Regions from separate parts of the Mesorhizobium sp. CNPSo 4688 genome, predicted to be linked through region 2. Evidence: predicted binding sites of a transcription regulator. Region 2 holds the regulator's gene; each other region holds the start of a gene.

What was found. Region 2 encodes PhoB, which activates phosphate uptake and scavenging genes when phosphate is short. Its sites were predicted from a motif close to TGTCATNNANCTGTCAT; they were not measured.
Region 1: a site for PhoB is predicted at 4,092-4,108, ahead of AC04SH_RS21840 (LTA synthase family protein). Genes of this name have one in related genera too.
Region 3: a site for PhoB is predicted at 2,413-2,429, ahead of AC04SH_RS13440 (alpha-D-ribose 1-methylphosphonate 5-triphosphate diphosphatase). Genes of this name have one in related genera too.

What each region holds. Positions count from the first base shown of each region.
Region 1 covers NZ_JBWLUY010000011.1:81,643-89,161, reverse strand. The annotation lists gene mltG (endolytic transglycosylase MltG) at 1-177, opposite strand, end outside; gene fabF (beta-ketoacyl-ACP synthase II) at 380-1,642, opposite strand; gene AC04SH_RS21855 (acyl carrier protein) at 1,677-1,913, opposite strand; gene fabG (3-oxoacyl-[acyl-carrier-protein] reductase) at 2,135-2,872, opposite strand; gene fabD (ACP S-malonyltransferase) at 2,933-3,880, opposite strand; gene AC04SH_RS21840 (LTA synthase family protein) at 4,162-6,087, shown strand; gene rpsF (30S ribosomal protein S6) at 6,403-6,903, shown strand; gene rpsR (30S ribosomal protein S18) at 6,903-7,151, shown strand; gene rplI (50S ribosomal protein L9) at 7,414-7,519, shown strand, end outside.
Region 2 covers NZ_JBWLUY010000010.1:207,234-214,752, reverse strand. The annotation lists gene pstB (phosphate ABC transporter ATP-binding protein PstB) at 1-313, shown strand, start outside; gene phoU (phosphate signaling complex protein PhoU) at 355-1,059, shown strand; gene phoB (phosphate regulon transcriptional regulator PhoB) at 1,076-1,765, shown strand; gene AC04SH_RS20780 (ROK family protein) at 1,790-3,025, opposite strand; gene xylF (D-xylose ABC transporter substrate-binding protein) at 3,298-4,338, shown strand; gene AC04SH_RS20770 (sugar ABC transporter permease) at 4,489-5,820, shown strand; gene AC04SH_RS20765 (ATP-binding cassette domain-containing protein) at 5,834-6,631, shown strand; gene AC04SH_RS20760 (CHASE domain-containing protein) at 6,793-7,519, shown strand, end outside.
Region 3 covers NZ_JBWLUY010000006.1:262,208-269,726, reverse strand. The annotation lists gene uxuA (mannonate dehydratase) at 1-1,015, shown strand, start outside; gene AC04SH_RS13440 (alpha-D-ribose 1-methylphosphonate 5-triphosphate diphosphatase) at 1,028-2,203, opposite strand; gene AC04SH_RS13435 (D-arabinono-1,4-lactone oxidase) at 2,519-3,808, shown strand; gene AC04SH_RS13430 (alanine racemase) at 3,805-4,977, shown strand; gene AC04SH_RS13425 (aldehyde dehydrogenase family protein) at 5,000-6,712, shown strand; gene AC04SH_RS13420 (FAD-binding dehydrogenase) at 6,774-7,519, shown strand, end outside.

The DNA.
Region 1 (7,519 bases), on a different contig from region 2:
CACCGCGGAGATGACGAAGTTCATGAACACTACGACCTGGCTGCGCGAGGCGCGCGAGCGCTTCGGCGGCGGCGTGCCGGCTTCCGGCCGCAAGGCCTCGGCCGCAGTCTTCGGCACGATCGGGCCGGTCTGCTGGTTTTGTCCGAATTGTCCGCTGCCGCCCGGATTGGTGTTCATAAGCGCCCTACCATCTGATCTCTTAGAGCGACCACACGTCCGGTTGGACGCACAGCGTGCCCTAACATTTCAAGCCTACGCATCGTGCTTTTAAAAAAAGCGCCTTCGGTTTCAGGCCGATGCGACGAATCCCCAGCGGCAGAGTAGGCTCGAATATGGCAAAATTGACGACAGACCGCTGGCGCGCCGGTCGATACCGCAATCAGCCTATATAGCGCTGGAAGACCAGCGAAGCGTTGGTGCCGCCGAAACCGAAGGAGTTGGACAGCGCCACGTCGACCTGGCGATGCCGTGGCGTGTTGGGTACCAGATCGATCGCGGTTTCGCGTTCCGGGTTGTCGAGATTGATGGTGGCGGGAGCGATGTTGTCGCGGATGGCGAGGATCGAGAAGATCGCCTCGGCGGCCCCCGCGGCACCCAGGAGATGGCCGATCGACGACTTGGTCGACGACATCGAGATCTTCGAGGCGGCATTACCGACCAGCCGCTCGACGGCACCGAGCTCGATCGTATCGGCCATGGTCGAGGTGCCGTGCGCGTTGATGTAATCGATATCGGCGGGCGTCAGCTTGGCCCGGTTCAGCGCCGCCGTCATGCAGCGGAAGGCGCCGTCGCCGTCTTCGGCAGGTGCGGTGATGTGATAGGCGTCGCCGGTCAGGCCGTAGCCGGTGACCTCGGCATAGATCTTGGCGCCGCGCGCCTTGGCGTGTTCGAGCTCTTCCAGCACGACGACCCCGGCGCCCTCGCCCATGACGAAGCCATCGCGGTCGCGGTCATAGGGGCGCGAGGCCTTTTCAGGCGTGTCGTTGCGGTCAGTGGACAGCGCCCGGCAAGCGGCGAAGCCGGCAAGCGAAAGCCTGGTCACCGGCGATTCGGCGCCGCCGGCCAGCATCACGTCGGCATCGCCGAAGATGATCAGCCGGGCGGCATCGCCAATGGCGTGCGCGCCAGTCGAGCAGGCGGTGACGACGGCGTGATTGGGACCCTTCAGCCCGTGCCGGATCGACACCTGACCGGACACCAGATTGATGATGTTGCCGGGAATGAAGAACGGGCTGATGCGGCGCGGGCCGCGCTCGTGCAGGATCAGCGCGTTTTCGGCGATGCCTTCGAGGCCGCCAATGCCGGAGCCGATCATGACGCCGGTGGCGCAACGCTCGGCTTCTGTGCCGGGCTCCCAGCCGGAATCCTTCAAAGCTTCGTCGGCGGCCGCAATCCCGTAGAGGATGAAGTCGCCGATCTTGCGCAGTTCCTTCGGCTCAAGCACGGCTTCGGGATTGAGCGTGCCGTTGGAGCCGTCACCGCGCGGAATGACGTGGGCGATCTTGCAGGCAAGATCTTCCACTTCAAACTCGGTGACGCGCTTGGCGGCGCTGCGGCCGGTCAGCAATTCCTTCCAGCTGTGCTCGAAGCCCATACCGAACGGCGAAACCAGGCCAAGGCCCGTGACGACGACACGCCTCATCGCAGGTCCTCCCCGGTGATGACTGCGGATAGCGTCAGGCCGAAGCCTTGTCGATGTACTTCACGGCATCGCCGACGGTCAGGATGGTCTCGGCCGCATCGTCCGGAATCTCGACGCCAAACTCTTCTTCGAACGCCATGACGAGTTCGACCGTATCGAGGCTGTCCGCGCCCAGATCATCGATGAAGCTCGCCTGCTCCGTCACCTTGTCGGCATCGACGCCAAGATGTTCGATGACGATCTTCTTGACGCGCTCTGCGGTGTCACTCATTTGGGGCATCCTCGTCTTTTGTTTGTCTGTCTTCGTTAGCGGGCAGAATGCCGCTAATCAAGCTGAAAGATGGTCCTGCCGGAAACGCAACGGCACCGGACCGGTTTTTGCCCGAACCGCCGGGTTGCGGGCCGCATTACACGAAAATTGGCTAAGGTCCAAGGCGAAATGGTCTCTTTTCACAAGCCGGCCACGTCTTCTTATAACCCGGCCATCTCCCGTCAAATCATCGCCATGCCGCCGTTGACATGGATGGTCTGGCCGGTGACGTAGGCGGCTTCGTTGGAGGCGAGATAGGCGACGGCCGACGCCACTTCAACGCTCGTGCCCATGCGGCGTGTCGGAATCGCCGCCATGATCGCGTCTTTCTGCTTGTCGTTGAGCTTGTCGGTCATGGCCGATTCGATGAAGCCCGGGGCGACGCAGTTGACGGTGATGTTGCGGGTGGCGATCTCCTGCGCCAGCGACTTGGAAAAGCCGATCATGCCGGCCTTGGAGGCGCAGTAATTGGTCTGGCCGGGATTGCCGGTGACGCCGACCACCGAGGTGATGTTGATGATGCGGCCATGCCGGCGGCGCATCATCGGATGGGTGAGTTCACGGGTCAGCCGAAACACGGCGGTCAGGTTGACCTCAAGCACACTGTCCCAATCGGCATCCGACATGCGCACGAACAGGCCGTCCTTGGTGATGCCGGCATTGTTGACCAGTATGTCGACGCCTTCGAGTTCGGTTTCCGCCTTCTGGCCAAGCGCCTTGACCTCGTCGCGGTCGGCAAGATTGGCCGGAAACAGCTTTACCCGGTCGCCGAGCTCGCCGGCCAGGGTCTCGAGTTTCTCGATGCGGGTGCCGTGCAGGCCGACAATGGCGCCTTGCGCATGCAGCACGCGGGCAATCGCCTCGCCAATGCCTCCCGATGCGCCGGTGACGAGCGCCTTGCGGCCGGTCAGTTCGAACATTTTCGTCTCCTGATCTTAAGAGAACACCCTTCCCACGGGAGGGGTCAAATCGCCAGAGGATTATGCAAGCGCGGCCAGCGCCGCCTCGACGTCGGCCGGGGTGCCGACGGCTGATGTGGCGATGTCGCGGTTGATGCGCCGCGCGAGGCCCGACAGCACCTTGCCGGCGCCGATCTCGTAGAGCGTGGCGACGCCGTTGGCGCCGAACCACTCTACCGTTTCGCGCCAGCGCACGCGGCCGGTGATCTGCTCGACCAGGCGCCGCGCGATCTCGTCGGGATCGCTGGTCGGGGTCACGGTGACGTTGGAAACGACGGGAACCACCGGCGCATGCTTCGTTACCCCGGCCAGCGCCTCGCGCATCACATTGGCGGCCGGCGCCATCAGCGCCGAGTGGAAGGGGGCGGAGACCTGCAGCATCAGCGCCCGCTTGGCGCCCTTCTCGGTGCACAGTTTCGCGGCGAGTTCCACCGCCGCCTTGGCGCCGGAGATCACCAGCTGGCCGCCGCCATTGTCGTTGGCGATCTGGCAGACCTTGCCGGAGCCGGCTGCCGCTTCAGTGCAAGCGGCTTCGACGTCAGGCTGTTCCAGTCCGATGATCGCCGCCATCGCGCCCTCTCCGGCCGGCACCGCCTCCTGCATGGCATTGCCGCGAATGCGCAGTAGCCGGGCGGCATCGGCGACCGAGATGAAGCCGGCGGCGGCAAGGGCGGAATATTCGCCGAGCGAGTGGCCGGCAACGTAGGCGACCTTGTCCTTCAGCGAAAAACCGCGCGCTTCCAGTGCCCGCACCGCAGCCAGCGATACCGCCATCAGCGCCGGCTGGGCATTGGCGGTCAAGGTCAGCGTCTCTTCAGGGCCTTCCCAGATCAATGTCGACAGCTTTTCGCCCAGCGCGCCATCGACTTCCTCGAAGACCCTGCGCGCCTCCGGGAAGGCGTCGGCGAGGTCCTTGCCCATGCCGACAGCCTGGCTGCCTTGTCCCGGAAAGGTGAATGCAACGGCCATTTGGGCTCTCTCCAGCGGCTGATTTTTCCTGCCTGTGACGCAAGGCGGACCGCCAAGTCAAGCCCGCGAGCAGCATTTCGGCCCTCGTTCCACCCGGAAGCTGACCTCGAGTCCCTGTTCTGAAAGGCTTTTTGCCGATCACTCCTGATGAAAACCGCTCACGAATCGTTTGCTGGCTCTTCTTATTTCCGCCACAGGCGCTAGCTTTTGCATGACAGTTCTATGACAGAACGGTGACGCGAGTGGAAAAACGCGTTGCTTGGGCCGGGGGAAGAAGAGAAGTGGCAAGGATCAGGAAGGGCGCGGCAGTACCCGCGCCACAGTTCTTGGAAGACGATCCGTCCACCGGCTACCTGCCGGGGCGCCGATGGCCTGTCATCCGCTACGGTCTGGTCACGCTGCTTGCTTCCGCCGTCCTGGTGTTCGCCATCGAATGGATCGTGCGCGGCGACTTTTTCGGCACGGTCGACTTCTTCCTGCAACCCTTCAAGCCGGGCTGGACCACCATCATCGTCTTTGCGCTGGTGCTGATCGGACTGGACGCCGTGCTTGGCCGCAGCCACCAGAGCCTGATGATCGTGGCGCCGCTGACGCTGGCGCTGGCCTTTGTCGGGCACCAGAAGTCGCACTATCTCGGTGATCCGCTCTACCCGACCGATTTCCTCTATTCGCGTCAGATCATGGCGCTGATGCCGCTTCTGGTGCGCGAGCGGCCCTGGACGGCGGTGGCCATGGCGGTCGGCATCGTCGCCGGGCTGTCGCTGCTGGTCTATGGCTGGCGGCGGTGGCGCCGCAAGGTGCCGATCCTCAGCCGCAAGGGGCGCCTGGCGCGGTTGACGCTGGCAGTGCCGCTGCTCGCCTTCTTCGTCTCGATCATGGATTACGCCACCTTCTCGTGGACCCGCGACCGGCTGCAGATCATCCCGATCATGTGGGACCAGAAGGAGAACTACGCCTCCAACGGGTTTGCGCTGGCTTTCGCGCTCAACGTGCCGATGGCGCATGTCTCTGCACCGGCCGGCTATTCCGACAAGGCGATCGATGCGATCGACAGACCTGATGTGACGGCCTCGGTGCCGGATGAGAAACCCGACATTATCGTGGTGATGAGCGAATCCTTCTGGGATCCGACCAAGCTGCCCGGCGTCACCATCACGCCGGACCCGATCCCCAATGTGCGGGCTTTGCGCTCCGGCTATATGTTCTCGCCGGAATTCGGCGGCATGACCGCCAACATCGAATTCGAGGCGCTGACCGGCTTTTCCAATGCCTTCCTGCCGGCGGGCTCTATCCCTTACCAGCAATATGTGCGCACGCCGACGCCGTCGCTGGCGACCTTCCTGAAAAGCGAGGGCTACCGGGCGCGCGCCATCCACCCCGGCACCAACTGGTTCTGGAATCGCGGCGCGGTCTATGCCGATTTCGGCTTCAACGATTTCCGCTCGGAAGAGACGCTGCCACCGTTGGAAAAGCGCGGGCCGCTGGCCTCCGACGCGGCAATGACCGACGAGATCATCGCAGAGGCCGACGCCAGCGAGGGCCCGGTGTTCTTCTTCGCCGTCAGCCTGCAGAACCACGGCCCCTACGAGCCGTACCGCTATTACAACCCGACCCACAAGGTCGCGGCTCCCATCAGCACATGGGCGCGGGAATCGCTGCTCAGCTACGCCGAGGGTTCGGCCGATGCCGACCGTGGCCTCGAGCGGCTGATCGAATGGGCGAAGAAGCGCGAGCGGCCGACGGTCATCGCCTTCTTCGGCGACCATCTGCCGCCGCTCGGCCCGGTCTATGTCGAGACCGGCTTCCTCAAAGACAATGTCGCGCCGCGCAAGGAGCCGACGCCGGAGGCAGCACTTGAGCACCACCAGACGCCGCTGATCATCTGGTCGAACCGCACCGGCCCGGCGCAGGATATGGGCGCGGTCAGCCCGGCCTTCCTGCCCTACCACATCCTGACCACCGCCGGGATCACGCACCCCTACTACACCGGCTTCCTCGGCGCGCTGCGCGAACGCTACCGCGTCGTCGATCGCAATCTCCTGCTGACACCGTCAGGCGAAGCGACGCCCGACTGGGCTCGGCAGAAGGACATCGATCCGGCGATCAACGATTTCCGCCTGCTGCAATACGACATGATGTTCGGCAAGCGTAAGGCCGCGCCCGACTTCTTCCCCGAAACGGTGGACAAGCTCGCCCATACAAGTTGACGCCCGGCGTTTTTCGATCCCGCGACGCCAAGGATGCTGTCTGGAACGGTGCCCCACCCTTGCCTTCCCGCCAAATTGCTGTATAGACGCCCGCAATCTGCCGGTCCTTGCTGGGGGCTGAACGGAGGGCCGTTGTTTTCCTAGGGGAAAGCGGCGTGTGAAGCCAGAAGCGCTTCCGCCTCCCGTGTCTCCGCTCTCGACCGTCTCGAAATGCTCCTTTCTTCCCCGCCCCTTCGGGACCAGCGGGTCAGAGAAGTTGCAGAGGCTTTTGCCGCGAGGATCCGGGAGAGAAACGAAGAAAGGCACTGAACCACTATGGCTCTATACGAACATGTGTTCCTTGCCCGGCAGGACCTCTCGCAGCAGCAGGTCGATGCGCTTGTCGAACAGTACAAGGGCGTCATCTCCGCAAATGGCGGGTCCGTCGGCCGGGTCGAGAACTGGGGACTGAAGTCCCTCACCTACCGGGTCAACAAGAACCGGAAGGCTTACTACACGCTTATGGACCTCACCTGCCCGCCGGCAGCGCTCAACGAGATGGAGCGCCAGATGGGTCTGTCCGAAGACGTGCTGCGTTTCCTGACCGTCAAGGTCGAGGCGCATGAGGAAGGCCCGTCGGCCATGATGCAGAAGCGCGAAGAGCGGTCGGAACGCGGCGGCTTCGGCGACCGCGACCGTGGCGATCGTGGTCCGCGTTCGTTTGGCGATCGTGATCGCGGCGACCGTGGCGATCGTCCGCCGCGCTCATTTGGCGACGCCGGTGGCGATCGTGGTCCGCGCCGTCCGCGCGAAGGCGTTGAAGGGGGTGCAGAATAATGGTCGACATCAATCAGATCCCGACCCGGCGCCCGTTCCATCGCCGCCGCAAGACCTGCCCGTTCTCCGGCGCCAACGCGCCCAAGATCGACTACAAGGACGTGCGTCTGCTGCAGCGCTACATTTCCGAGCGCGGCAAGATCGTGCCGTCGCGCATCACCGCCGTCAGCCAGAAGAAGCAGCGCGAACTCGCCAAGGCGATCAAGCGCGCCCGCTTCCTCGGCCTGCTGCCCTACGTGGTTCGCTAAGACTTTCGAGCGGGCGGTTCGCCGCCCGCTCTATTCTCCCACGGCGACGGGCGCCGCGGGGAGTATTTTGATGATGCATGTCGTTGTCCCAAAACCGGCCTTTGCGCGACATGCATTGAAATCCCGAGTTGAGGTGAAAAGCCTCTAACTGCCGCGACAGGCAGGACAGCGACACCGGCGCCAAGGCGCCCGAGCTTCCTGACCTGTTCCACTCAATTCGGCGCCGACCTTGTGATCGGTGCCCAGACGAAGGAACAAAACCATGGAAGTCATTCTTCTCGAACGCGTTTCCCGCCTCGGCCAGATGGGCGATACCGTCAAGGTCAAGGACGGCTTTGCCCGCAACTTCCTCTTGCCGCAGGGCAAGG
Region 2 (7,519 bases):
GTCCGGCGGCCAGCAGCAGCGCCTGTGCATCGCGCGCGCCATCGCGGTGTCGCCGGAAGTGATCCTGATGGACGAGCCCTGCTCGGCGCTCGATCCGATCGCCACCGCACGCGTCGAGGAACTTATCGACGAACTGCGCCAGAACTACACCATCGTCATCGTCACCCACTCGATGCAGCAGGCAGCGCGCGTGTCGCAGCGCACGGCGATGTTCCACCTCGGCTACCTGGTCGAGGAGGGCGCCACCGACAAGATGTTCACCAATCCCGACGACAAGCGCACCCAGGACTACATTACCGGCCGCTTCGGCTGAGCCGTCCAGCGGTTGAATTTTCAGGCACGAGGACCACGATCATGGGTGAACATACCGTCGCCTCCTTCGATGAAGAGTTGGGCCAGATCAGCAAGCTGATCCGCGACATGGGCGATCTGGCCGGGTCGATGGTCAGCGGCTCGACCAAAGCGTTGCTCAATTCCGACAATGCGCTGGCGCAACGTGTCGTGTCCGACGATGCCATCATGGACGCGCGCCAGCGGGAACTCGACGATCGCGCCATCACGCTCATCGCCAAGCGCCAGCCGGTGGCCAACGATCTGCGCGCCGTGGTGGGCTCGATCCGTATGGCCGGCGACCTCGAGCGCATCGGCGACCTTGCCAAGAACATCGCCAAGCGCGTCGGCACCGTCGGCCTCAGCGTCACGCCGCGCGACCTCTCGCATTCCATCGATGCAATGGCGCAGCTGGTGCTGATCCAGGTGCAAGGGGTGGTCGAGGAATATGCCGCCGCGGATGCGGCTGCGCTGGCAAAGCTCAGGAATGAGGACGAGCGCATCGACGTCAAATACACGTCGGTGTTTCGTGAACTCTTGACCTATATGATGGAAGACCCGCGCAACATCACTGCCTGCACGCATCTTCTGTTCTGCGCCAAGAATCTGGAGCGCATCGGTGATCATGTCACCAACATCGCTGAAAATGCGTATTATGTGCTGACCGGCCAGCAATTGCCCGCCAATCGCCCGAAGCAGGACGAGACGGCGATGGCCACTTCGGCCTGACAAGGGTGAACTGCTGATGATCGCGCCACGCATCATGGTCGTGGAGGACGAGGAGCCGCTGGGCGTGCTTCTCCGCTACAACCTCGAATCCGAAGGCTACCAGGTCGAGGTGGTGACGCGCGGCGACGAGGCCGAAATCCGGCTGCAGGAAAACGTTCCCGATCTGCTGGTGCTCGACTGGATGGTGCCGGCGGTGTCCGGCATCGAGCTCTGTCGCCGGCTGCGCATGCGGCCCGAGACCGAACGGCTGCCAATCATCATGCTGACCGCGCGCGGCGAGGAGAGCGACCGTGTGCGTGGCCTGTCCACCGGCGCCGACGACTATCTGGTCAAGCCGTTTTCCACGCCGGAATTCATGGCGCGCGTGAAAGCGCTGCTGCGCCGCGCAAAGCCGGAAGTGCTGTCCAGCGTGCTCAAGGTCGGCGACATCGTGCTCGATCGTGAATCGCACCGCGTTTACCGCAAGAAGAGCGAAATCAGGCTCGGACCGACCGAGTTCCGCCTGCTCGAATTCATGATGCGCCATCCCGGCCGCGTGTTCTCGCGCAGCCAGCTGCTCGACAATGTCTGGGGCGAGACGATCTATATCGACGAGCGCACCGTCGACGTGCATGTCGGGCGCCTGCGCAAGGCGGTCAACAATGGCCGCATGCCGGATGTGATCCGCACCATTCGCGGCGCCGGCTACGCTATCCGGGAAGATTAGGCACGCCGCACTGTTGCCGGCCTTTCAGGCGACATGCTTGCCCGCTTTCGCCTGAATGCCCGGTGCGAAAATCTCCTGGTCGACGAAGCCGAGCGCGCGCATGGCGCAGCCTTCGCGGATCAGCGGCAGTTCGTTGGGCTCGGTGTCGAAGGAAATCGATTTCGAGTGCTGGCCGCCGGCGGTCTGGGCAATCGCCTCGCGCAATGCCGGTTCGATCAGATCGAACGCGGCGGCGCTGACTCCGACCATGGCGACAGGTGCTGGATCGATCAGCGCGAACAGGCTGCCGAGGCCGAAGCCAAGCGCCTCGCCGGCCTTGCGGTAGGCTTCGCGCTCGGGGCCATCGGTCTCGCGGGCACGTGTGGCGAGCGCCCGCATGTCGGCGTCGCCGACATCGACCGGTTCGGCATCCTCGCTCATCATTTTGGCGCTGCGCCAGATGGCGTAGTTGCCGGCATAGGCCTCGACGCAGCCGCGCCGCCCGCAACGGCACAGCGCGCCGCCGGGCCGGTGGATCATGTGGCCGAACTCGCCGCCCGAGGAATGGGTGCCGGTGAACAATTCGCCCTTCAGCACCAGCCCCATGCCGATGCCGTGCGAGAGCAGGATAGCGATGAAATTGTCGCGGTAGCGCTCAGGCTGGCGCCATTGCAGCGCCACTGCCATCATGTTGCAATCGTTTTCCATGGTGGCCGGAATACCGAACTCCGCTTCCAGTATGTCGGCGAAGGCAATGTCGGTCAGCGGCGTGATCGGCGACCACAGCATGGCGCGCGCCTGCGAATCGGTGATGCCCTGGATGCCCATGGCAATGCGGGCAATGCTCTGAACATCGAGGTCGGGATCCTCGAGCCGCCGCCGCACGATTGCCGTGCATTCGCCGATCAGCTCGTCGCGCGGCATAGTCAGCGTATCCAGCCGGCGCTGCTCCTCGGCGACCACCTGGCCGGCATAGTCGATGACGGTGACGGAAAGGAAATTCAGCGACAGCACCACGGTCATCACCGCGGCGGCTTCCGGGTTGAGCGCAAGGCCAACCTGGGGCCGGCCGCGTTTCAGCGCACCGGTCTCGCCAGGCTTGCTCTCGGCCAGGATGCCTTCTTGAATCAGATCAGACGAGATCGCCGATATGGTCGAGTGGCTGAGACCGGTGGTCGCCGCAATCTCGGTCCTCGACGGTTGGCCTGCCCGGCGCACGGCCGAAATCACCATCGCGCGGTTGCGACGGCGCAGGTCGTCGTGGCGGATTCCAACCGACATCGTTTTTGTTTTCCTCCCGGTCCTCCTCGCGCCTCATGATAGTGAAGGCGTTCGGTGGTACCAGCCAAATATTGGCAGAAGCAGGCCGCGCTGTCATTGTTTATTGCGGGTCTCGAAAAAATTCCGCGAAGCCATCAGAATCCATCAGAATCGATGTTGACAGCGCCTCGCCGATGGACCAGTATTTTTTCGAGGCTCGAAAAAATAGAGCCTCTGTGTGCCGGCCTTCGGGCCAGTTTTGTCGCGCCGCGCGCGGCGCAGGGAGGATTATCATGAACAGATTTGCAGCCGCCATGCTGGCGGGTGTCGCCATGTCGCTGACGCTGGTGTCGGTCGCGCAGGCGAAGGACAAGGTCATCGGCGTGTCGTGGTCGAACTTCCAGGAAGAGCGCTGGAAGACCGACGAAGCGGCGATGAAGGCGGCGATCGAGGCGGCCGGCGACAAGTACATTTCCGCCGACGCGCAGTCCAATCCCGGCAAGCAGTTGACCGACGTCGAGAGCCTGATCTCGCAGGGCGCCAACTCGCTGATCATCCTGGCGCAGGACGCCTCGGCCATCGGCCCGGCGGTGCAGAAGGCACTGGACGAAGGCATTCCGGTCGTCGGCTATGACCGTCTGATCGAGAACAAGGACGTCTTCTATCTGACCTTCGACAACAAGGAAGTCGGCCGCATGCAGGCCCGCGAAGTGTTCAAGGCCAAGCCGGAAGGCAACTATGTCTTCATCAAGGGCTCGGGTGCCGATCCGAATGCCGATTTCCTGTTCGCCGGCTCGATGGAAGTGCTCAAGGAAGCCATCGACTCGGGCAAGATCAAGAATGTCGGCGAGGCTTACACGGATGGCTGGCTGCCCGCCAACGCCCAGAAGAACATGGAGCAGTTCCTGACCGCCAACGACAACAAGGTCGATGCGGTGGTTGCGGCCAATGACGGCACCGCCGGCGGCGTCGTCGCGGCGCTGACGGCGCAGGGCCTGGCCGGAACGGTTCCGGTTTCGGGCCAGGACGGCGACCATGCCGCGCTGAACCGCATCGCGCTCGGTACGCAGACCGTGTCGGTGTGGAAGGACGCGCGCGAGCTCGGCAAGAACGCCGCCGAGATCGCTTCGCAGCTGGCCGACGGCAAGAAGACAAGCGACATTGCCGGCGCCAAGGACTTCACCACGCCCGGCGGCAACACCGTCAAGTCGCTGTTCCTGACCCCGGTTGCCATCACCAAGGACAACCTCAACGTCGTCATCGACGCCGGGTGGATCAAGAAGGACGAAGTCTGCGCCGGCGTCACTGCCGGCAGCGTTGCAGCCTGCAACTAAAACCGGACCGCTATCGGTTCGAAATCTCGGCGCCGCGGCCCAAAAGCCGCGGCGTTTCTCCAAGGGCTTTCCGCTTCAAATGACCACGGAAAGCAAATAGCATCCATGTTCCGGCATCCGCGCCAGACGGCAAACCGGTGGGAGGATAGCATGACCGACACGACCTCTAATCAGCCGGTCGCCAGCACTGCCGCGGACCGGGCGCGCGCATCCGAGCTCAGCGCCGTCGGGCGGTTCCTCAAGGCTACCGAACTCGACACGCGCATGCTCGGCATGGTCGGCGCCCTGCTGGTCATCTGGGTCGGCATACACATCCTGTCGGGCGGGCTTTTCCTGACGCCGCGCAATCTGTGGAACCTGTCGGTGCAGACCTCCTCGGTCGCGATCATGGCGACCGGCATGGTGCTGGTCATCGTCATGCGCAACATCGACCTTTCGGTTGGCTCCGTCGAAGGCGTGATCGGTATGATCATGGGCGTGGCGCAGGCCGAATTCCTCATTCGCGTCATCGGCTTCCAGCTTGGAAATCCATGGCTCTGGATCATCGCGCTGGCCGCCGGCGTGGCGCTTGGTCTGCTGATCGGCGCGTTCCAGGGCTTCATCATCGCCTATATGGAGGTTCCGGCTTTCATCGTGACGCTGGGCGGCCTACTGGTGTGGCGCGGTATGGCATGGCTGATTACCAGCGGGCGCACGGTCGCGCCACTCGACGCCACCTTCCAGCTGATGGGTGGCGGACCACGCGGCTCGATCGGCGCTACCGCCAGCTGGATCGTCGGCATCGTCGCCTGTGCGGCGGTTGCCTTCGCGCTGCTCAACGGCCGCTCGCAGCGCAAGCGGTTCAGCTTTCCACTGCGCCCCGTGTGGGCCGAGACCTTGCTTGGCGTGGTCGCTTGCGCGGCCATCCTCGGCGCCGTCTGGATCGCCAATTCCTATCCATGGCCGATCGGCATCGTGCGCCAGTATGCGCTGCAGAACGGCATCACCCTTCCCGAAGGCGGGCTGTTTATCGCGCATGGAATCGCCATACCGGTGCTGATGGCGGTGGCCACGGGCATCATCATGACCTTCATCACCAAGCGCACGCGTTTCGGCCGCTATGTCTTCGCCATCGGTGGCAATCCGGAAGCAGCAGAACTTGCCGGCATCAACACGCGCTGGGTGACCATGAAGGTGTTCATGATCATGGGGGTGCTGGCGGCGATCAGCGCGGCGATCTCGTCGGCCCGCCTCAACGCGTCGACCAACGCACTGGGCACGCTGGACGAGCTGCTGGTCATCGCCGCCGCCGTCATCGGCGGCACGTCGCTGGCCGGCGGCGCCGGAACGGTGATGGGCGCCATGCTCGGCGCGCTTCTGATGCAGTCGCTGCAATCCGGCATGGTGCTGCTCGGCATCGACTCGCCGCTGCAGAGCATCGTCGTTGGCGCCGTGCTGGTCATCGCCGTGTGGCTCGACACCGTCTACCGCAAGCGGGTCTAGGGGAGGAACGATCATGGAAAAAACTGCTCCCACGGGCACAGCGCTGATCGACATGCGCAACATCTCGATCGCCTTCGGCGGCATCCGCGCCGTCGACGATGCGTCCATCGATCTTTTCCCGGGCGAGGTCATGGCGCTGCTCGGCCATAACGGCGCCGGCAAGTCGACGCTGATCAAGATCCTGTCGGGCGCCTACAAGCGCGACGCGGGCCAGATATTCGTCAACGGCCAAGAGGCCTCGATCTCCAACCCCCGCGACGCCAAGAAATACGGAATCGAAACCATCTATCAGACGCTGGCGCTGGCCGACAATGTCGACGCCGCCGCCAACCTCTTCCTCGGCCGTGAGCTGATGACCGGCTGGGGTACGCTCGACGATGTCGCCATGGAAGCCGAGGCGCGCAAGGTCATGGGCCGGCTCAATCCGCGTTTCCAGCGCTTCAAGGAGCCGGTGATCAAGCTGTCGGGCGGCCAGCGCCAATCGGTGGCGATCGCGCGCGCCATCCTGTTCAACGCCCGCATCCTGATCATGGACGAACCGACGGCGGCTCTTGGTCCGCAGGAAACGGCGCAGGTCGGCGAGCTGGTCAAGCAGCTCAAGTCGGACGGCATCGGCATCTTCCTGATCAGCCACGACATCCATGACGTGTTCGAGCTTGCCGACCGCGTCTGCGTGATGAAGAACGGCCAGGTCGTCGGCACCGCGCGCACCACCGACGTCACCCAGGACGAGGTGCTCGGCATGATCATCCTCGGCAAGTGTCCGCCTGGCGCCATTCCCGGGCCGGGCGCGCTGAAGATCGCCGCCTGAGACAAGCGCCATCACCGGCGGTTATCTTCTCCGATGCGCGATCGATAAGCCGGCTAATATTTGGAACGTGATGTGCCAGCTGTCACGATGGTTTGGCCTCGCCATTGTGTTAGCGCGGTGACATGCCATAAAGGTCCTAAATCCATGGGCCGCAGCATCCTTTGAAGAAGTTTTTCCCGATCGTCGCCTTCATTGCCGTCGCGCTGATCAGCATGACGATGGCAGGCTTCGCCTACTTCGCCACCCAGGAGGCGGCACGGATCAAATTCGAGGCGACGGCCGACGATGCGCTCAACCGCATCGAAAGCCGCATCGACCTGCATCTGTCGCTGCTGCGCTCGACGCAGGCGCTGTTCGACGCCCGCAATGGTGAGATTTCGCGAAGCGAATTCAAGGCCTTCTTCAGCGCGCTCGACCTCGACAGCAATTTCGCCGGCCTGCGCGGCATAGGCTATCTGAGGTTGGCAAAAACCGGCGACGAAGCGGCGGTCGAGCGCGACATGTTGCGCGACCGTGGCGTACCCCACGCTGTCTATCCGGACACGGCACAGTCCTGGCGCACCCCCGTCGTGCTGTTCGAGCCGCTCGATCCTGCCAACGAGTCGACCATCGGCTACGACATGTTCACCGAACCGGCGCGGCGCGAAGCGATCGAAAAGGCGATGGCCGATGACGCACAGCATGCAAGCGGTCTGGTGCAACTCGGCCAAGGCACGGGCGCGGCACAGACCTTTACCGGCTTCCTGGTCTTCGTCAGGCTCAATGTCGAAACCGCGCCGGATGGCATTAACGCCTCCAGGTCGTCGACATCAGGCTTTCTCTACGCCGCTTTCCGCGCCCGCGACCTGTTCCAGACCGCGCTCAGCCGCACGCCGCTGCTGCCGGTCA
Region 3 (7,519 bases), on a different contig from region 2:
GACCTGGTCGGTCGTCGAGAGCATCCCGGTCCACAATTCCTTCAAAATCGGCGCGCCGGAACGCGAGCGCTATGCCGGCTACTATCGCGATAGCATCCGCGCGCTGGCCAAGGCCGGCATCGCCACGATCTGCTACAATTTCATGCCTGTGGTCGACTGGACCCGCACCGATCTCGCCTACCGGCTGCCGACGACGGGCTATGCCCTGCGTTTCGATGCGATCGATTTCGCCGCCTATGATCTGTTCGTGCTGAAGCGCAAAAACGGCGCCGACAGCTACACGCCGGCGCGCATTGCGCAGGCGGAGAAGCGGCTCAAGGAATTGCCGCCCGAGAAGATCGACCAGATCGAGCGCAACCTCATCGCCGGCCTGCCGGCGACAGAGCGCAAGTATGACCGCGATAGTTTTCGAGAGGCGTTGGCGGACTATGAGGGGATCGGGCCGAAGGAGCTGCGCGACAACCTCGCCTGGTTCCTGCGCGAGATCATTCCGGTGGCGGAAGAGCAGGGGGTGCGCATGTGCATCCATCCTGACGACCCGCCCTTCTCGCTCTACGGCCTGCCGCGCGTTGTTTCGACCGCCGAGGATGCGCGCTTCATCTTGAGTGCTGTCGACAGCCAGGCCAATGGACTGACGTTCTGCACCGGCTCCTACGGCACGCGCGCCGACAACGACATTGTCGCTATGGTCAAGGAATTTGCCGACCGCATCCATTTCGCCCATCTGCGCAACATCACCATCGAGAAGGACGGTTCGTTCTACGAGGCCGAGCATCTCGAGGGCGGCACCGACATGGCGCATGTCATCCTGGCGCTGATGCAGGAAGAGGCGCGCCGCCACAGGGAAGGCCGCGCCGACTGGCAAATCCCGATGCGGCCGGACCATGGCCATCTGCTTGCCGACGATATCGGCAAGACAAGGATCAATCCCGGCTACTCGCTGATCGGCCGGCTGAAGGGCCTCGCAGAACTGCGCGGCATCATGCGCGCCGTGGAGACGTTCGGGCTGGCGTGACAGGGCTGGACTTTATGCCTCGTCATCCCGGCTCCGACCCAGCGTTCCGTCGCTATAGATCATGCGGCCGGCGCGGAATGTCGCCCGCACCCGCGCCACCGGCTGGCGATCGGCTACCACCAGATCGGCCAGCAGTCCCGTCTCGATGGCGCCACGATCGGTAAGCCCGAGCGCCGTGGCCGGATTGGCACTCGTCAGCGCTGCCGCCGCCACAAGACTGCCTTCGCGCAGTTCCGCCAGGCCGAGCACGGCGGGCAGGATCGAGGCCGGATGATAGTCGCTGGCCAGCATGTCGAGCAGCCCGGCCTCATAAGCCTGGCGTGCCGAAAGATTGCCGGAATAGGACTGGCCGCGCAGCGCATTGGGCGCTCCCATCACTGTGTGTATTGCCAGCCTCCTGGCTTCCTGCGCCGCTTCCAGGGTCACCGGGAATTCGCTCAGCGTGGCGCCAAGACCGTGAACCAGTTCCACCTTCTCCAGCGTGTCATCGTCGTGCGATGCAAGCGCGACGCCGTTGGCCTGTGCACGCGCCGACAGGTCTTGCAGTGCGTTGAGCACATCGCCCTGGCCTTCGCGGCCGGCGATGCGATGGCCGACGACCTCGGACGCCTGGGCAACCGACATGCCGCGCTCCTTGGCGATGCGGGCGATGTAAAGCTCGACATCGCGATACTGGCCCTGTCCGGGCGTGTGATCCATCAGCGAGATCAGATGCAGCCTGCCGGCGTCCATCAGCTTCTGCAGCATGGCAATGGCCGGGGTGAAGGTGACTTCGAAGCGCGCATGGATGCGGTGATCGACCAGCAGGTGGTCCTTCATGCCGGCAATGGTGTCGATGATCGCCGATGTATGCTCTTCCGAGCGCGCCACGCCGCTGGTGATGCTGGCGCCGATGAAGGAGAGCGCGGCATAGGCGGTGGTGATGCCGCAGGAGGCGAGCTTCTTGTCGAGTTCGGCAATGCCGATCTTCATCGGCACATGCACGCCGAGCCGCGGCTCGACTTCCTTTTCCACCATGTCGCCATGCATGTCGATGAAGCCGGGCAGGAGCAGGCGGCCACCGCCTGAGATGTCGGCATTTTCGACCGGCTCGTTCCGGATCTCAGCAATCCGGCCGTTTTCGATGCGGATGGCGCCGCTCGGGATGATCCGGTCGCGCAGGACAATTTCGAATTCACTTAGCCACATGCGATTTCTCTTCGGGGGACAGGAGCGGTTCAGGACGGGTTCCCAGTCGGCAAGACCGAGGGACAGCCGTCCCATAACAGCTGCTTACCCCCGAAAAATGACAGTCGATGATATGCTTGGTGATTGACGCGAAAAGTCGTGAGGCATGAAGCCGACGGCTGCTTTTCTTTCCAAGCCGGCTTCAGACCGCTTGCCGCTCGATTGCCAGCTTGACAGAAAGCTGACAATGTATCATATTCAAAAAGCTGACTATGTATCATATTATTCCATGCAGCGATCAAGGCCGGTCAAACCGGCCGTCCCAGGGAGGCGATTGTGGGAGAGGCTACCAGCCAGTGGAGCAATTGGTCGGGCTATGTCACGGCCACGCCGCAGGCTTTTGCCGAACCGCAAACTCTCGATGCGTTGAGCGTCGCCATTCGCAATTCGCCGGGACCGGTTCGTTTCGTCGGCACCGGGCACTCCTTCACGCCACTGGTCAAGAATGACGGAACCATCCTGTCGCTCGACCGCTTCGAAGGCCTGAAGGCGCATAATCCCGAAAGACTGACGGCGAGGGTCGGCGCCGGTACCAAGATCGGCACGATGGCCAAGCTGCTGCACGGCGTCGGCCAGGCGCTGCCGAATATGGGCGACATCGACAAGCAGGCGTTCGGCGGGGCGCTTGGCACAGCGACGCATGGTTCGGGCATCACGCTCGGCGCGTATCATACCCAGCTCGAGGCGATGCAGATCGTCGACGGGCGTGGCGCGGTGAAGGAGTTCGACCGTGCCCAAAACGCCGACATGATCGATGCCATGGGGGCCTCGCTCGGTGCCTTCGGCGCCGTCACCGAAGTGACGATCCGCAACATGGCGAGCTATCGCATGCGGCACCGCCGCTGGACAGCGCCGATCGCCGACGTGCTTGCGCAATTCGAAAGCACCATGACGGCGCATCGCTCCGCCGAGTTCTACTACGTGCCGTTTTCCGGCCAGGCGCTGCTGATCGCCAGCGACATCACCGAAGCGCCGGCGACGGTGCGCCCGCCGACGGAAGACGACGATGCCGTCACCACGCTGAGGAAACTGCGCGACTATCTCAGCTGGTTCCCGTGGCTGCGCCGCCGTCTCATCGGCTCGGCCTTCGCCAAGGTGCCGGCCGAGGACTATGTCGAGGACTGGCTGAAGGTCTTCACCTCCGAGCGCAACGTCAAGTTCAACGAGATGGAGTACCACCTTCCGTTCGAGGAAGGGGCGGCGGCGCTCGGCGAAATCATCGCGATGCTCGAGACGCGGTTTCCGGAGGTCTACTTTCCGATCGAAGTTCGCGTCGTCGCGCCTGATAACATCTGGCTGAGCCCGTTCTACAGGCGCCCGACCTGTTCGATCGCCATTCATCACGGCGTCGAGCGTGATCCGATGGCGTACTTCAACGCCGCCGAGCCGATCTTCCGCAAGCGCGGCGGCCGCCCGCACTGGGGCAAGATGCACAGCCTCACCGCCAAAGAGCTGAGCACGCTCTATCCGCGCTGGAACGATGCCATGGCAGTGCGCCGGGAGATGGACCCGGACAACCGTTTCGTGACGCCCTACATGGCCAGGCTGCTCGGCGTTGCGGCATGAGCCTGACCGACACCTATTTCGCCGAACTGTCGGGTGCGCTCAAGGCGGCCGGGATCTTTCAGCCTTGCCTGGTGCTCGATCTCGACCGACTCGGTTACAACATCGCTGCGATCAAGGCGAAGTTCGCCACGGGTCTCGACCTGCGCATCGTCGACAAGTCGCTGCCTTGCCTGCCGCTCATCGCGCACATCCGTGCGGCATTCGCGACCGACAGGCTGATGACGTTTCATCTGCCGATCAGCGCCGAAATGCTGAAAGCCTTTCCCGATGTCGATCTCCTTCTTGGGAAGCCGATGCCGGTCGCCGGCGCCAGGCACGCGCTGACCAAGGGTGTTCTCGCCGGTCTTGGCGAAGCGACGTCGCGCATCGTCTGGCTGGTCGACACCGAGGAACGGCTGGCCGCCTATGGCGCGCTTGCCGCTGAGCTCGACCGCGAGCTGCGCATCTGCTTCGAGGTGGATGTCGGGCTGCATCGCGGCGGTATCGGCAATCCCGACACGTTGGCGCGGGCGGTGGCCACATTGGCGAACTATCCGCGGCTGAAATGCGAAGGCGTCATGGCCTATGAGGCGCATATCGGCCACATCCCCAAAGGGCTGGGCGGACCGGCCAAGGCGCGCGCCAAGGCGGTCAGCCTGTTTCGTCAGTATGTCGGCTGCCTTGCGCCCGACCAGCGCAAGATCCTCAACCTTGGCGGCAGCAGCACCGCATTGCTCTACGACAGCTGGGTCGGCGCCAATGAATTGTCCATCGGATCGGCTTTCATGCTGCCGACCGATTTCGATGTCCCCAGCCTCAGCCAATTGCAGCCTGCCGCTTTCATCGCGGCGCCAATCCTGAAGGTGGTCGATGTCCAGGTTCCGGGCCTCGATCAGCGCTCCTGGCTGCTGCAGAAGCTCGGGCTGTTGCCGCGGCGCGGCTGTTTTCTCTATGGCGGCAAATGGATGGCAAAGCCCGTCCATCCCGTGGGGATGAAGACCGACAAGACGTTCGGCTTCTCCACCAATCAGCAATTCATGGCGCTGCCTGACGATGCCAATGTCGGACCCGACGACTACGCCTTCCTGCGTCCGACGCAGAGCGAATTCGTGCTACAGCAATTCGGTTCGATCCAGGTTTATTCCGGCGGTAAGATTGCCGCGCAATGGGCCGCGCTGCCGTTTTCGTAAAATCGAAATGGAGGAGGACACGATGGTCGCAAAGGCAGTCAAAACCTACCCCGTGCAGCCTGAATGGGCAGCCGAACTCGATCTGGCGCTCACCGATCTCGACAGCAAGAAGGATGACTGGGCGCAGACCTCGAATGGCGAGCGGATCGCACTGCTGCATCAGGTCAAGGACCATATCCGCGAAGTCGCCGAGGCCTGGGTCAAGACGGCAACCCGCAAGAAGGGCATCCCGACCGGCTCGCCGCTGGAAGGCGAGGAATGGCTGGCCGGCCCGGCGGCGCTGATGGATGGCTGCAACCAGTTCATCCACACGCTGAGCCTGATGGAGGGCAAGGCGTTCCTCGACAGGCTGCCGGTCCGCACTCTGCCCAGTGGACAGTTGGCAGTGACGGTGGTTCCGAACTCGGTCTGGGACAAGGTGCTGTTCACCGGGCTGAAGGCCGAGATCTGGATGCAGCCGGGTGTGACCAAAGCCAACCTGGCCGAGAACACCGCATCGGCCTATGACGCGCCGCCGACGAGCCGCAAGGGCAAGATCGGGCTGGTGCTCGGTGCCGGCAATGTCGCCTCGATCGCACCGCTCGACTGCCTGCACAAGCTCCTGGTCGAACACCAGGTCGTCCTGCTCAAGATGAACCCGGTCAACGACTATCTCATCGATTTCCTGCGGCCGGCGCTGCGGCCGCTGATCGAGTTCGGCGCGCTGCGCATCGTGCGCGGCGGTGCCGATGTCGGTGCCTATCTGTGCAACCACGATCTGGTCGACGACATCCACATCACCGGTGCCGCCGCCTCGCATGATGCGATCGTCTGGGGACCGGGCGAGGAGGGCCGCAAGAACAAGGCGGCGGGCACGCCAAGGAACAGAAGGCGCATCACCTCGGAACTCGGCGGGGTGGCGCCGACCATCGTGGTGCCCGGCCCATGGTCGGATGCCGACATCGCCTATCACGCCGAATTGATCGCAACCCAGAAGCTCAACAATTCCGGCTTCAACTGCATCGCCTGCCAGATGCTGGTGCTGCCGGAGAGCTGGAACAAATCCGATGCGCTGCTGGCAGCACTCGAAAAGGTGATGCAGAAGGCGCCGTCGCGGCCGGCCTATTATCCAGGTGCCACCGAGCGCCTCGCCGCGTTCGAGGCGCATGCCGATAGCGTGCAGAAATTCGGGCGGCCCGGCGGGCCAGCCTGCGTGGTGGTGCCGTTCCGGCCGGGCACCGACGCCTACCTCGAAAACGCCGAAGTGTTCGCGCCGGCGCTCAGCGTCTTGCGGCTGCCGGCAGGCAACGCCAAATCCTATCTGCGCGGCGCGATCGCCTACGCCAATGAAAAGCTGCACGGCACGCTGGCCGCCAACATTCTCATCCATCCCAAGACGATTGCCGAGATCGGCCGGCCGCGCTTCGAGGAAATCGTTGCCGAATTGCGCTACGGCGGCATCGGCATCAATTCCTGGAGCGGCGTTCTGTTTGCGCTGCTGCGGCCGACCTGGGGCGCTTTCCCCGGTCACACGCTCGACGACGTGCAGAGCGGCATCGGCGTCGTCCACAACACCTACCTGTTCGACAAGCCCGAGCGCAGCGTGCTCGAAGCGCCGTTCCGCATCATGCCGAAACCGGCGTGGTTTCTGACACATAAAAGGGCGCACATCGTCGGCCGGCTGATCACCGAGTTTCACTACCGGCCGAGCATCCTGAAACTGCCGCGTATCATCTGGAACGCGCTGCTGGGATAGTGCCGAGTGGCAAGCAACGATCCCAAGGCAGCATCGCAAAGGCGAGACAGGAGCTACGACAATGGCTGACGCGGATGCAATCATCGTTGGCGGCGGCCTGGCCGGCCTGGCCGCCGCCGCGGAACTCGGCGATGCCGGCAAGCGCGTAATCATCGTCGAGCAGGAAGGCGGCGGTTTTCTCGGCGGCCAGGCATTCTGGTCGCTCGGTGGCCTGTTTCTGGTCAACACGCCCGAGCAGCGCCGCTTGCGCATCAGGGACAGCCGCGACCTCGCCTGGCAGGACTGGTTGGGCTCAGCCCAGTTCGACCGGCCCGAGGATCACTGGCCAAGGAAAGTGGCGGAAGCCTATGTCGATTTCGCCGCAGGCGAGATGCGGCCCTGGCTGCACGGCATGGGCATGCGTTGGTGGCCGGTGGTGGGCTGGGCCGAGCGCGGTGGCGCGCTGGCCAATGGCCACGGCAATTCGGTGCCGCGCTTCCATCTGACCTGGGGCACTGGGCCGGGCGTGGTCGCGCCGTTCGAAAGGCGCGTGCGCGATCACGTCGCCAAGGGGCTGATCACTTTGAAATTCCGCCATCAGGCCAGCCGGCTGATCAAGACCAACGGCGCGGTCACCGGTGTCGCTGGCGAAATCCTGGAGGCGTCCAACGTCGAGCGCGGCAAGCAGTCGAACCGCACGGTCGTTGGTGACTTCGAACTCTCGACCGGCGCCGTGATCGTTACCTCTGGCGGCATCGGCGGCAATCATGAGCTGGTGCGCAAGGTCTGGCCGGTCGATCGGCTCGGGCCGGCGCCGAAGCGGATGGT